Regions from separate parts of the Aliivibrio fischeri ATCC 7744 genome, predicted to be linked through region 3. Evidence: predicted binding sites of a transcription regulator. Region 3 holds the regulator's gene; each other region holds the start of a gene.

Region 1 (4,321 bases), 950 kb from region 3:
TTGTTTCTCTAGTTCAACTAACTTATCCGTTGCAATCGCTTCAATCTCAGGAACTACAAAATCAGGCTGTTCTTTATTAATGACTTCTTCTAAGGCGTTGGCATCAAGCATATCAATCGCGTAGCTGCGGTGAGCCACTTGCATTGCCGGAGCATTAAGGTAGCGATCAACCGCAATCACTTCAAAACCAAGACGCTGACATTCAATAGCCACTTCTTTACCTAGTTCACCAGAACCAAGTAATAATACTTTTGTTGCAGAAGAAGACAGAGCTGTACCAAACATATGAAATTCTCATGTAATAAAGAAAGATGGCGCTATCATACTAAAATTAATTAAATACGCAAACGTTTGCTATTTATTCCTTATAAATAGAATGGAATTAAAAATGCAAACTGGATCACGTAACTGATAGTTTTCTTGATAATGAGAATAAGTGAAATTGTATTCATTTATGTGACTGGTATGCTGCATTTTCGAAATTAAACAGTACGCTGAGTTATGGATGAGCAAACCATGTATGTCTCTCATGAAGTTGAGTCACAACAATGGGCGTTTTATGGCCTTTTAGAAAATAAAAAATTTGTTGTAAGTGATTGCATTGATATAAAAAATACGCCGAATGGCCAAGGTAATCCAACGTGGTTATTAGAGCAAAAAAAAGCGAGAGAGAACGCTCCTGCCGTTGATCTTATATTAAAAAAAGGCGCTATATTTGTCGGTAAAACTCAAATGGACGAATTTGGGTTTGGTCTACATGGACACAATCCACACTACGGCCCAATACCAAATAAAAACAGCGAAGGGCGCTTTATTGGCGGCTCATCGAGTGGTGCAGTAGCAGCCGTGGTTAATGGCGATGCAGATATTGGTTTAGGCATTGATTTTGGTGGTGGGATTCGTGTTCCTGCTTTATATGCTGGTTTATATGGTTTTAAAGCATCTGCCAGTGCAGTAAACATGCAAGGTATCGATTGTATTGCAAAAGAAGATACTTCATTGGGGTGGGTGGCAAAAAATTTATCAGATATACGAAAAGTAGCAACCGTGCTTACGCCTATGTCTCCATTAGTGACAGTGGAACGTATTGTCGTCCTTGATAGTTTATTTGCTGATATTCCAGAAGAAGCGAAAACAAAGTTAGAGACATTAATTAAATCTTCTCCTTATGAAGTGATACGCAGCAAATCGATCAGTAAAATTATCACCACTAAGGCAGCAGAGAGTTTCAAAGTGCTTTCGGCAACGCGAGGTTTGCGTAATTTAGAACTGTGGTATGAAAAGAACAAAGCGGCAGTAGGTAATGAAATAAAGATGCAGATGAAGTGGCTTGCGTCTTTAAAATATAAAGATGAAAGGATCGCTTTAGAACAAAGAGAGTTAGTGATTTCTGTTTTAGAATCCATTTTAGATGAAAAAACACTGTTACTTATGCCAACAACAGCCAATATTGCACCGCCTACAACGGCAACGGATGAGCAGTTATACAAATTGAACGCTCAAATTTTAAAATACATTTCGTTAGCAAGCTTGGCGGATTTACCTCAGTTGCATTTACCTTGGTTTACGGTAAATGATTCTCCTTGGGGCATTTCATTAGTTGGGCAAAAAGGAATGGATAGACAACTGATTGATGTGGCTATTCGTTGGAAAGGCAATCAATAGACATCAGAGATGTTAATCAAATAAAAAGGAGGCCAACAAAGCCTCCTTTACGTTATCTATAGAATAATTTCTACTTCTTATAAAGAAGCGTACTCTAATGTTACATCTGGATTTAGTGCTTCTAATGTGCTTTGTGTAATCGCAAGGTGGCTAATAGCGCCTTTGTGATCTTCAACTAGCGCAGCTGATTTAACCGTTAAGATGTCTTCACGAGACATATTTGCATGAACCAGTGCCACTTGTAGTGGTGGTAAGCTTGGGTTAAATGCCGCATTTTCAGCATACATACCGTAATATACTTCGCCGCTTTCCATCTCAAGCGCAATACCACTTAAGTTATGTGAGTAAGGTGCGTGGCTGCGGTTTGCCGCTTCTAATGCTTTACGTAATAGTGGAGACTCTGTTTCTAACGCTAAGTTGTGCGAAAGAGGAGCAAGTAATCCGCCTTCAATGCCTAAATCTTTAGGACCAAAAGACTCAGGTAAGTATTCTTGTAGTGATTTTTCATTACGCTCAGGAAGTTGAACCATTAAAGAATCAGCGGTGGTTAGCTCATTCATAAATTGGCGACAGTGACCACAAGGGCTGAAGTTAATTGTGATGTCAGAAATACCCGTTTCACCTTGGATCCACGCATGGCTAATTGCTGATTGTTCAGCGTGAATAGTTTGGCCAAGTTGAACATCGTTGTATTCCATGTTTGCGCCAAAATAAAGGTTACCAGTCAAACCACGAGCAATCGCACCGACATAAAAATTAGAAATAGGAGCAACAGAGAAAGCAGCAGCAAGAGGTAATAATACTAAGCGTAATTCTTTATCGCTTAACTCGCTGTCAGCTTGCAGTGATTGAAATTGTTCCTTGCTAATAACACCTTTAAATTCAGCATTGATGATTGGTGTTAATGAAGTACGCAGGGCGTCAGGTAAGTTCGCTAGGGCTTCTTCTAAGCGTTGTTGTAGTCTTGTCATGAGTAGGGTGATCCTTTTAAGTTCTTATAGGATCATTTTAGTGACAATTGAGCTGGAAACATAGATCAAAATCACACTCATTGATGTAAAGTTACATAAATTACATCAATGAGAGAGAAGTCACACCATATTGGTGCTGTTTTGAGCGCGATTATTTCATCATTACCATGAAGGAGTAGATAATCGGTGCAACGAGGGAAGTGATGATCCCACAAATAACTAGGGCTAATGAACTGAATGCTGCATCTTGTGGATTCTCTTCAGCAGCTTGAGCTGTCCCCAATGCGTGGGAAACATTACCCATTGTTAGACCACGAGCAAGTGAGCTCTTAATACCCAACATGTTATAAATTGGGTAAGCAAAAATCGCCCCCATCAAACCAGCCAGAAGTACTAAGATTGCTGCGATTGCCGCTTCACCTTCAAGCTGACTTGAAATAGCCATAGCAATAGGTGTTGTCACTGATTTTGGTAAAATACTCGCAACCAGTTGCATATCAGCTCCCATCCAAACTGCAAGGAACGCACCAGATATCATTGAGAACAATGACCCCACGCTACATGCAAGCAAGATGATTTTCCAGTTCGCTCGAATATGAGGCAATTGCTCATATAAAGGATAAGCAAGTGCAACCACCGCAGGCTGTAACAAGTAACTTAGGAAAGCATTATCAGCATAATAGGTTTCGTAAGGTACATGCAGAACCATCAAGATAGGAATAACAATACACACACTCCACACACTCAGTAATAACGGGTTATTCACTGGGTGAGGGAAACGTTTTGCAAACCAACGAGCAGAATAAAAAACGATAAGCGTAAGAATGACCCACATTAGCTGTTACCTCTATCAATTTTGTCGATAAAGAGTGCCAAGCAAACCAATACTAATAATGAACCACCAGCCGTACTCACAATAATTGGAATTGCATTGTTAAGTAGCAAATCAAAATGGGTCATTAAGCCTACCGAAATAGGAATAAACAAGATCAGCATATTGCGCATAAAAAATTGGCAACCTGTGGCTGTCCAATCTGGTTTGCAAATACCGATAACCATAGCGGTGAATAAAATAAGCATTCCAATAATGCTTCCCGGAACAGATATGTTCAGCCAAGATTGAATGCCGTTACCAGCAAACAACGAGGCGAAGATCCAAGCGAAAGAATAAAGATATTTAATCATGATATTAATTGTTGTACGTAGTTATACACGGCTTTTAAAATAGCCACTTTTTTGTCATTACCTTCGGACTCAAGGTATAGACTTTCAAAACTCGCTTCATAATCTGGCAAGTGAGTTTGAAAATAGTCTTGAAGGTGAGCGTGCCATCTTAATTGCTCAGCTTCGTTTAATGTGTGCGGGAAGTTACGTGCACGGTATCGGAATAACAGTGGTTTGATACGTGGATCTGTCACGTTTGGCTCAAAGTCAATTAGCTGCTCAGGCGTTGATTGACGAATAATATCAATGGTCGCTTTATCAGCATGCGAGAAGAAACCATCATAAAGAAGCGTATCCACATTGGTTGATTTCTCGTAGTTTGGCTCAATGCTGTACAGCTCAATCAGTTTTTGTCTGATCTCAGGGTTTTCACGTATCACTTTAAGATTACGTAAACACGCTTCGCGATCCACATTCAAATTAGCGGCATTTTCAGCAGTCAATGTTTTTGCAGGCGCAAG
Region 2 (4,321 bases), on a different replicon from region 3:
ACCTTGGACAGTGAGCGATTCCCGAGCCTTTTTGTTTGATAGTGCTAATGTCTGAATCGGTTAAGAAGATAGAGTGAGCTAAGATGGTTCGTTCACCAAGTAGTCCTGCTTCGTTGTAAATTTCGATATCTGTTTTATTGTATTTTTCTTGGCTGAAATCTCTTGCCCAATCGCTTTCTGAAGCATGAGTTTGAACCGCACATTGATATTTTTTCGCTAAATCACCTAACCCTTTTAATGCGTCTAACGAACAGGTAGGGATAAACCTAGGCGTGATGATTGGTTCGACTAAGTTATTGTTATTAGCTAGTTGAGAAAACGATATTATGAATTTTTCTGCTTCTTGAATAGAGTGATCTGCACTCTCTTCCACGTAGTAGCTAGGACACATCTCCTTATCATCCATTGAGATTTTACCAACTAATGCACGTTGGCCATATTTAATGCAAGTTTCTGCCAAATAAAGAGAAGATGAAGTATCTATAGTCGCAAAATAGGTTGCTGTTGTAGTGCCGTTAGCTAAATAGGTTTTTACTAGGTGAGGGTAGTACTGTTCTGCAAATGACAGATCGCTAAACTTATGCTCTAAAGGGAACGTATAATGGTCAAGCCATTCATTGAGAGGAAGATCTAACCCTTTCCCAGCTTGAGGCCATTGTGGTGCATGGATATGAAGATCAACCATGCCAGGTAATAAAAATTGTTGTTCGGTTAACTCTTGTAGAGAATCTTTTTCTTTTAAGAAGTTAAGCGTTTTTGAATAATTAGGATCGGAAGGATGGAGAACGTCACATATCTTACCTTGCTGATCGATAGTAATCAGCCCATTAGAGATAAATTCAAATTCCCCTTTAATCGGGCAATGATAAACTTTACCAACGACGCCTTTTTTTATATTCATTAGTTATTTCTACACTTTGAAAAAAGGCCAATGATTAATTGGCCTTTAAGATATGTTTTATTCAGTTGGTAATTTTAATGCTACATCCAGTGCAACATTAATCATTTCATGAAGTTCAGTGCGACGTTCATCCGCCGTCAAATGTTCATGGTTTTTAATATGGTCAGTCACGGTACATAGGGCAACGGCATTACAATGGTTTTCTGCTGCTGCACTATAAAGTGCATTAACTTCCATCTCTACTCCAAGAATGCCATAACGTGCCATCATGTCGTATTGCTCTTCATCTGGACGATAAAATAGATCAGAAGAAAAAACGTTACCTACAAGGTAATTAATGTCAGTCGTTTTTAACGTATTAACACACTCGCTAAGCATATTGTAATTTGCAGTTGCAGCAAAATCGTTATCTTTAAAACGAATGCGATTCATTTTTGAATCGGTTGATGCACCAATAGCTACAATAAGATCTTTAAGTTTCACATCATCATGAATAGCGCCACAGCTTCCTATGCGGATGAAGTTTTTTACCTTATAAGTTGTCATTAGTTCATGAAAGTAAATGGATGCAGATGGTGCGCCCATTCCGTGACCCATGACTGAGATTTTTCGACCTTTAAATTCGCCAGTAAAACCTAACATGCCTCGAACATCAGTAACTTGAACAACATTTTCTAAATAAGTTTCTGCTATTAATTTTGCGCGAAGTGGATCACCTGGCATCAAGATAGTATCTGCAAATGCATCCAGTGGTGCATTAATATGTGGAGTCGACATGATTAATCCTTATTAGTACATGTTAAGAAAATGAAAGAAGCGCACCAGCAATGGTACCTGACATTAAGTTTGCAAGAATTGCGGCCATTAAAACACGAGGTCCAATTTCCGAAAGAATATGGCGTTTATTTGGACATATAGCACCAAGGCCACCAATAACCATCGCTAAAGAACCAATGTTGGCAAAACCACAAAGGCTGAATACAACAATAGCTTGAGTCTTTGGAGACAAGGTTTCCGCTATTTCAATAAAGTTGATATAGGCAACAAACTCATTAACCGCAATTTTTTGGCCAATTAGTGATGCTGCGGTAACGGCTTCGCTCCAAGGAACCCCCATTAAAAAAGCCAGAGGAGATAATATATAACCGATAATCAGTTCTAGGCTTAAACCTTCAATCGAGATTAAATCACCAATACCGCCAACTAAGCTATTTACTAATGCGATCAAAGCAACAAAGGAGATAAGTAAGGCTGTCACGGTGGCGACTTGATTCATCCCCATGATAGAACCATCAGTTATCGCATCTAAGAGTGATTTAGGTGTGGTTTCGTCATCGATTTCGATTTCATTAGTGATTTTTTCTTGTTCTGTTTGTGGGCAAAGTAATTTGGCAAACAGAAGTCCAGCAGGAGCCGTCATAAAGCAAGCGGTTAAAATATATTTTGGGTCTATTCCTAAATTGATGTAGCCAATCATTGTACCGCCAGCAACGCTCGCTAATCCGCCTGTCATTACCGCAAACAGTTCAGAGCGAGTCATTTTTTTGATTAACGGACGTACCATTGAAGGAGCTTCGATAGGGCCAACAAAAATGTTAGCTGTAGCAGACATTGATTCCGCCTTACTCGTACCGAATAATTTAGATAACGCACCACCGATTAAATTAATTACAAACTGCATTATTTTGAGGTAATAAAGCACGGAGATAAGTGCAGAAATAAAGATAACGACACAAAGAACGTTAATCACAAAAATAAAGCCGACTTTATAGTTAGCGAGATCGCCAAATACGAAGGTTAGTCCCTCATTTGAGAAGTTAATAATATGATTAACCGCATCACTCATCATTTGTAGTATTCCTTGACCTAAAGGAACATACATTACAAAAGCCCCGAATGATATTTGAGTAATAAGCGCAATGACGATCGTTCTTACATTGATGGCTTTTTTATTCTCGGATAGTAAAAATCCAATGAACAATAGCACCAAGATTCCAACACAGCTCATGAATAATGACATGAAATACTCCAAAGGATTTAAAAGGTAATAAAGACAATACGGCGGCTAAAAAAGCAAAAAGCGGAAATTTTTCCGCTCTTATCTATTTGTGTGGGAATAGTATGATAGTAGTCACAAATTAAAGAGGTTGATTTGTATTTCTGTTATGCAAATCAAACTATGAAAATAGGGCTTAATCGAGTTATTTAGGCCTGTAGAAGAAGAGCTTCATGGAAGTATAGAGCGGCCATTATTACTCACAAGGAGGAGCCATATGAATTAAAGCCAATCCTCCTAGTGAAGTTTCTCGATATTTCTTATTCATGTCTTTTCCTGTTTGGTACATGGTCTCAATGACTTTATCTAGTGAGATTAAGCATTTGCTTGTGCGCTTTAACGCCATACGTGAAGCATTTATGGCTTTCATTGCTCCCATCGCGTTTCGTTCGATACAAGGAACCTGAACCAGTCCCCCAATAGGGTCACAAGTCATGCCTAAGGAATGTTCCATTGCAATTTCAGCGGCCATGCAAATTTGTTCATTACTGCCACCAAGAAGCGATGTTAGCCCCGCTGCCGCCATGGAGGACGACACGCCAACTTCACCTTGGCAACCAACTTCGGCTCCAGAGATAGAGGCGTTGGTTTTGTATAAAATCCCGATAGCACCCGATACGGCTAAAAAGTCTTTAAGTTGCTTAGTGTCTAAGGGTTTAATAAACTTGTGGTAGTACATCAAAACACTTGGGATCACACCTGCTGCTCCGTTTGTAGGGGAGGTTACAACCTGACCGCCCGCTGCATTTTCTTCGCTAACGGCAAAAGCAAACAGATTCACCCAATCTAATACTTCCATAGGATCATTATGCGTGGATGTATTCACTTCTAATTTTTTGAGTAATGCAGGTGCTCTACGGGTGACATTTAAGCCACCTTCAAGAATGCCTTCAGTTTGAAAGCCTCTTTCCATGCAAAGGGACATGACTTTCCAGATTTGGTCTGCTTTAGAGTTAATTGCTTCTATTGATTGGAATGAGACTTCGTTACGTAAGACTAATCCACTTAGGCTGAGTCCATACTTTTCTGCTTTTTCTAGCATTTCATCCGCTGAGCCAAAAGGGAACTCTACCTTGATTTCTGGTGCTTGATTTTCATTTTTAAGTTCGCTTTCGGTTGCGATGAAACCGCCGCCAACAGAGTAATACGTTTCGATTGCGATTTGTTTGTTATCAGTAGTAAAAGCAGAAATAGTCATACCATTTTCATGCAAGGGTAAATTTGTTTTATGAAACCGCATGTCTGTTTGATAATCGAAGGAGATGGTTGATAGGCCAGAGAGTTGGAGGGTATGTTCTTCTATTGCTTTACGCATAGCGCGATTGGCACTGGTTATTTTTATCGTATCGGGTTTGTTTCCAAGT
Region 3 (4,321 bases):
TGTAGAAAACCACGGTATCGTGTTTATCGATGAAATTGATAAAATCTGTAAAGGTTCAAACTCTCACTCTGGTGATGTATCTCGTGAAGGTGTTCAACGTGATTTACTTCCATTAGTAGAAGGCAGCACGGTTAGTACTAAACACGGCATGGTGAAAACCGATCATATGTTATTCATCACTTCAGGTGCATTCCAAATGGCAAAACCATCTGACTTGATCCCTGAATTACAAGGTCGTTTACCAATCCGTGTTGAACTTGAAGCGCTAACAGCAAATGATTTCAAACGCATTTTAACCGAACCTAATGCATCATTAACTGAGCAATACATTGCTCTATTAGCGACCGAAAATGTAAAAGTTGAATTTACTGAAGATGGCATCAGTCGTATTGCTGAATCCGCATTCCAAGTAAATGAAACCACTGAAAACATCGGTGCTCGCCGTCTACACACAGTGATGGAACGACTAATGGAAGAGATCTCTTATGATGCTTCTGAAAAAAATGGCGAAAGCTTAATTGTTGATGCTGAATATGTAAGTTCACGCCTAGGTGAACTTGTTGCTGATGAAGACCTAAGCCGCTTCATTCTGTAATCTCTCATAACTTAAAATAAAGCCTCACAAGGGTTAACTTGCGAGGCTTTTTAATATTAACTCACCCTGTAGTTCTAAAGTTTAAGCAGAGATAATTTCCCATGAGTGCGTCATTTTTACGCCCTCACCAAGCATTAAACATACAGAGCAATATTTCTGTAATGAATCCGCAGTGACTCTCTCGACAACCGTTGAATCTAGGTTGTTACCTGTTACTTCAAAGTGAATATTAATGTAAGTAAACAACTTTGGTGCAGTTTCACGACGCTCACTAGATAGCTTAGCAACGCAAGCTGTGACTTCTTGATTTGCCGATTTAAGTCCATCAACAACATCAACAGAACTGCATCCTCCAGCAGCCATTAAGACCATTTCCATCGGACTTGGTGCTTTTTCTCCCCCATTACCATCCATAACAATAGAGTGACCTGATTGAGATTGACCTAGAAAAGACAATCCCTCAATCCATTTAACTTCAGCGTTCATAAAAGCCTCTTTACTACTTAAAAGGAAAACTCGTGATCCATTTCACGAAACTGTGCCCTTGGTCGCACAATTCATACGATCAAAGTCAAGAAATCAATTGCGAAACAAGGTATGATTTTGTTAATTATCTCAACGAACATGCAGCCTTGTTCCGATAACCATATTGTATAGGCCAAACTGATATTTGGCTCAGTTATTTTAAAATGGACATCGCCTACTTGGCAAACGCAGAGGAAGTATAAAGTATGGTTCTAGGTAAACCTCAAACAGATCCAACATTAGAGTGGTTCTTGTCTCACTGTCACATTCATAAGTACCCTTCAAAGAGCACGCTAATTCACGCGGGTGAAAAAGCGGAAACTCTTTACTACATTGTAAAAGGTTCTGTTGCTGTACTTATCAAAGATGAAGAAGGTAAAGAAATGATCCTTTCTTACCTAAACCAAGGTGACTTCATTGGTGAGCTTGGCTTATTTGAAGAAGGTCAAGAGCGTTCAGCGTGGGTTCGTGCGAAAAGCCCTTGTGAAGTAGCAGAAATTTCATTCAAGAAATTCCGCCAACTTATCCAAGTTAACCCAGATATCCTAATGCGTCTTTCTGCGCAAATGGCAACTCGTTTACAAATCACTAGCCAAAAAGTAGGTGACTTAGCATTCCTAGACGTAACAGGCCGTATCGCTCAAACGCTACTAAACCTTGCTAAACAACCTGATGCAATGACTCACCCAGACGGCATGCAAATTAAGATCACTCGTCAAGAGATCGGTCAAATTGTTGGTTGTTCACGTGAAACTGTTGGCCGTATCTTAAAGATGCTTGAAGAGCAAAACCTGATTTCAGCGCACGGCAAAACAATTGTAGTTTACGGTACTCGTTAATTTAACGTCGTTACCATAAGCAAATAAAAACGCAGCTCAATAGCTGCGTTTTTTATGTCTAGAGATGACAGCTTTACCCGTCAGTACTTTCAAAGATTTTGTCCGCAGAAGCCGCAACAAACCCTGTGTATAGTTCACCATTTGGTAATTCATAACGTTTAGCAAATTCGTAAAATCCACCAGGGATCTCAAACTCACCATCACTAAATTTAACCATCACTTTATCCGCCATTGTAGATGATTGCTCTAAACAAACCTCTGGAGAGCCTTTTACTTCTCCACCAACCTCATTAATACTAAATCCAGCATTACGTAAGTGCTGATTAACATCAACTACTTCATCAAAACCATCAAGTTGATTAACATACACGGTAAAATGATTCGCTCCATAACCATGAGCAGCTAACCAAGAAGCATACTCACTCTCTTTTGCTAACACCTTATATTCATCAAAACTTAAAGACCACGGTCTACCTGAAGACAGAAAGTCACGAGTTGCAAAATAATGAGCAGGAACTTGTTCTACTAATGATTTAATTATGGTTTGAGCATCATCAGATAATTTTTCAACCAATAGCTCACTGATAAACACAAGTGGTGCATTAGGATCTGGGTGCTCAAAATGTTGTGCTTTCAATTTTTTAGCAATAAATTCATATTCATCACACGGTTTATACCCAATAGCTAAAAAGGGCGCGGCTAATGTGGATAAACCAACCTTAGGCAAATTAAACGTCCGCAAGGCAATATGATCATTTACAATATCACCACCACTGGATAGCAATTGATGCACTTGGTCTGCCGATGGCGACAAACGTGTAATATAGTCTTGCCATAATGATGAAAAAAGTGTGTTTACATTATTCATTTTCAGCACTCCTACAAAGTTAAACCTGGAGATAATTGCTCAGGAATCTCACATGCATCACCTTCCATTGATGCCATCGGATAAGCACAATAATCTGCCGCATAATAAGCACTTGGTTTTAAGTTGCCTGATGCACCCGGCCCACCAAATGGCGCATCACCACTTGCTCCTGTTAATTGACGATTTCGATTCACAATTCCAGCTCGAATATGCTCCACGAAATAATCCCATTCACTGTCATCGGTTGAAACTAATCCCGCAGATAATCCATAGCGAGTGTCATTAGCAAGCTCCACAGCTTGCGCTAATGTGGTGTAACGTATGACTTGCAATAGTGGGCCAAAGTATTCTTCATCTGGTAATTCCGCGACATTTGTTGCATCTATTATCCCTGGAGATACAAATGCATGCCCCAAACTTCTCGCTTCCAGTAACAATTCACCGCCTAATGCTTGTAACTTTTTCTGAGCATTTAAGATAAATTCAGCCGCAGCAATCGATATTTGTGCCCCCATAAATGGCGTCGTTTCAGAAAAAGGTTGATCAACATGAATATTTTTCGTGACGTCAACTAAACGTGCTAATAAAGCATCACCCTTTTCACCTTCAGGAACATACAAGCGTCGAGCACAAGTACAGCGTTGTCCTGCACTAATAAATGCAGATTGCACTATGGTATATACCGTTGCATCTAAATCACCGAATGCTTTTGATATCACCATTGGGTTATTGCCTCCCATTTCGAGAGCCAACATTTTCCCCGTATCACCTGCAAATTGACGGTGTAGGATGTGACCAGTATTCGCACTGCCTGTAAATAAAAGACCATCAATACCTTTCGCGTTTGCTAATGCCTCACCCGTTGATCGCGCCCCCTGAACAAGATTAATGACCCCTTTAGGTAATCCAGCCTTTTGCCAAAGCTTCATGATCACTTCACTTGTCCATGGTGTTTGTTCCGATGGCTTTAATACCACCGTATTTCCTGCAAGCAACGCAGGAACAATATGACCGTTAGGTAAGTGCCCAGGGAAGTTATACGGGCCAAAGACAGCCATAACACCTAATGGGCGATGTCTAAGTACAATTTTATTTCCTGCGGCTTCACGCTCTCTATAGGGGGTTCTTTCATGGTAAGCTCGAATCGATATCGCTATCTTCCCCACCATTGCACCTGCTTCTGTTTTGGTTTCCCAAAATGGCTTACCCGTTTCTTTTGCTATTACTTCTGCAATCGAATCCGCATTATCTTTCACTAGCTCAGCAAAGCGTTCCACAATGGCTTGGCGATTTTCAAATGGCAATTTCTTCCACTCAATAAAAGCATTACGAGCAGCATTCACAGCAGACTCGACCTGAGCCTCAGTAGCACTTTCGCCTTTCCACACTACCTCACTGTTATAAGGGCTTAACGATTGTATCGTTTCACCTTCGCCTAAAACCCAATCACCTGCAATCCAATGTGTCATATTCTATGTCCCCTATTGAGCTAAT

What was found. Region 3 encodes CRP, which controls carbon source genes, mostly activating them, when cyclic AMP is high. Its sites were predicted from a motif close to TGTGANNNNNNTCACA; they were not measured.
Region 1: cdd (cytidine deaminase) is a predicted target of CRP. The motif match lies at 2,746-2,761, and genes of this name have one in related genera.
Region 2: AVFI_RS15595 (NupC/NupG family nucleoside CNT transporter) is a predicted target of CRP. The motif match lies at 3,022-3,037, and genes of this name have one in related genera.

The regions. Positions count from the first base shown of each region.
Region 1 covers NZ_CP092712.1:1,667,009-1,671,329, reverse strand. The annotation lists gene purT (formate-dependent phosphoribosylglycinamide formyltransferase) at 1-285, opposite strand, end outside; gene AVFI_RS07795 (amidase family protein) at 502-1,665, shown strand; gene cdd (cytidine deaminase) at 1,743-2,636, opposite strand; gene AVFI_RS07785 (CidB/LrgB family autolysis modulator) at 2,788-3,471, opposite strand; gene AVFI_RS07780 (CidA/LrgA family protein) at 3,471-3,821, opposite strand; gene sbcB (exodeoxyribonuclease I) at 3,818-4,321, opposite strand, start outside.
Region 2 covers NZ_CP092713.1:440,684-445,004, forward strand. The annotation lists gene guaD (guanine deaminase) at 1-901, opposite strand, end outside; gene deoD (purine-nucleoside phosphorylase) at 959-1,678, opposite strand; gene AVFI_RS15595 (NupC/NupG family nucleoside CNT transporter) at 1,701-2,921, opposite strand; gene AVFI_RS15600 (L-serine ammonia-lyase) at 3,154-4,321, opposite strand, start outside.
Region 3 covers NZ_CP092712.1:2,615,412-2,619,732, forward strand. The annotation lists gene hslU (HslU--HslV peptidase ATPase subunit) at 1-595, shown strand, start outside; gene AVFI_RS11955 (OsmC family protein) at 677-1,081, opposite strand; gene crp (cAMP-activated global transcriptional regulator CRP) at 1,327-1,959, shown strand; gene AVFI_RS11965 (DUF1338 domain-containing protein) at 2,033-2,827, opposite strand; gene astD (succinylglutamate-semialdehyde dehydrogenase) at 2,839-4,296, opposite strand; gene astA (arginine N-succinyltransferase) at 4,309-4,321, opposite strand, start outside.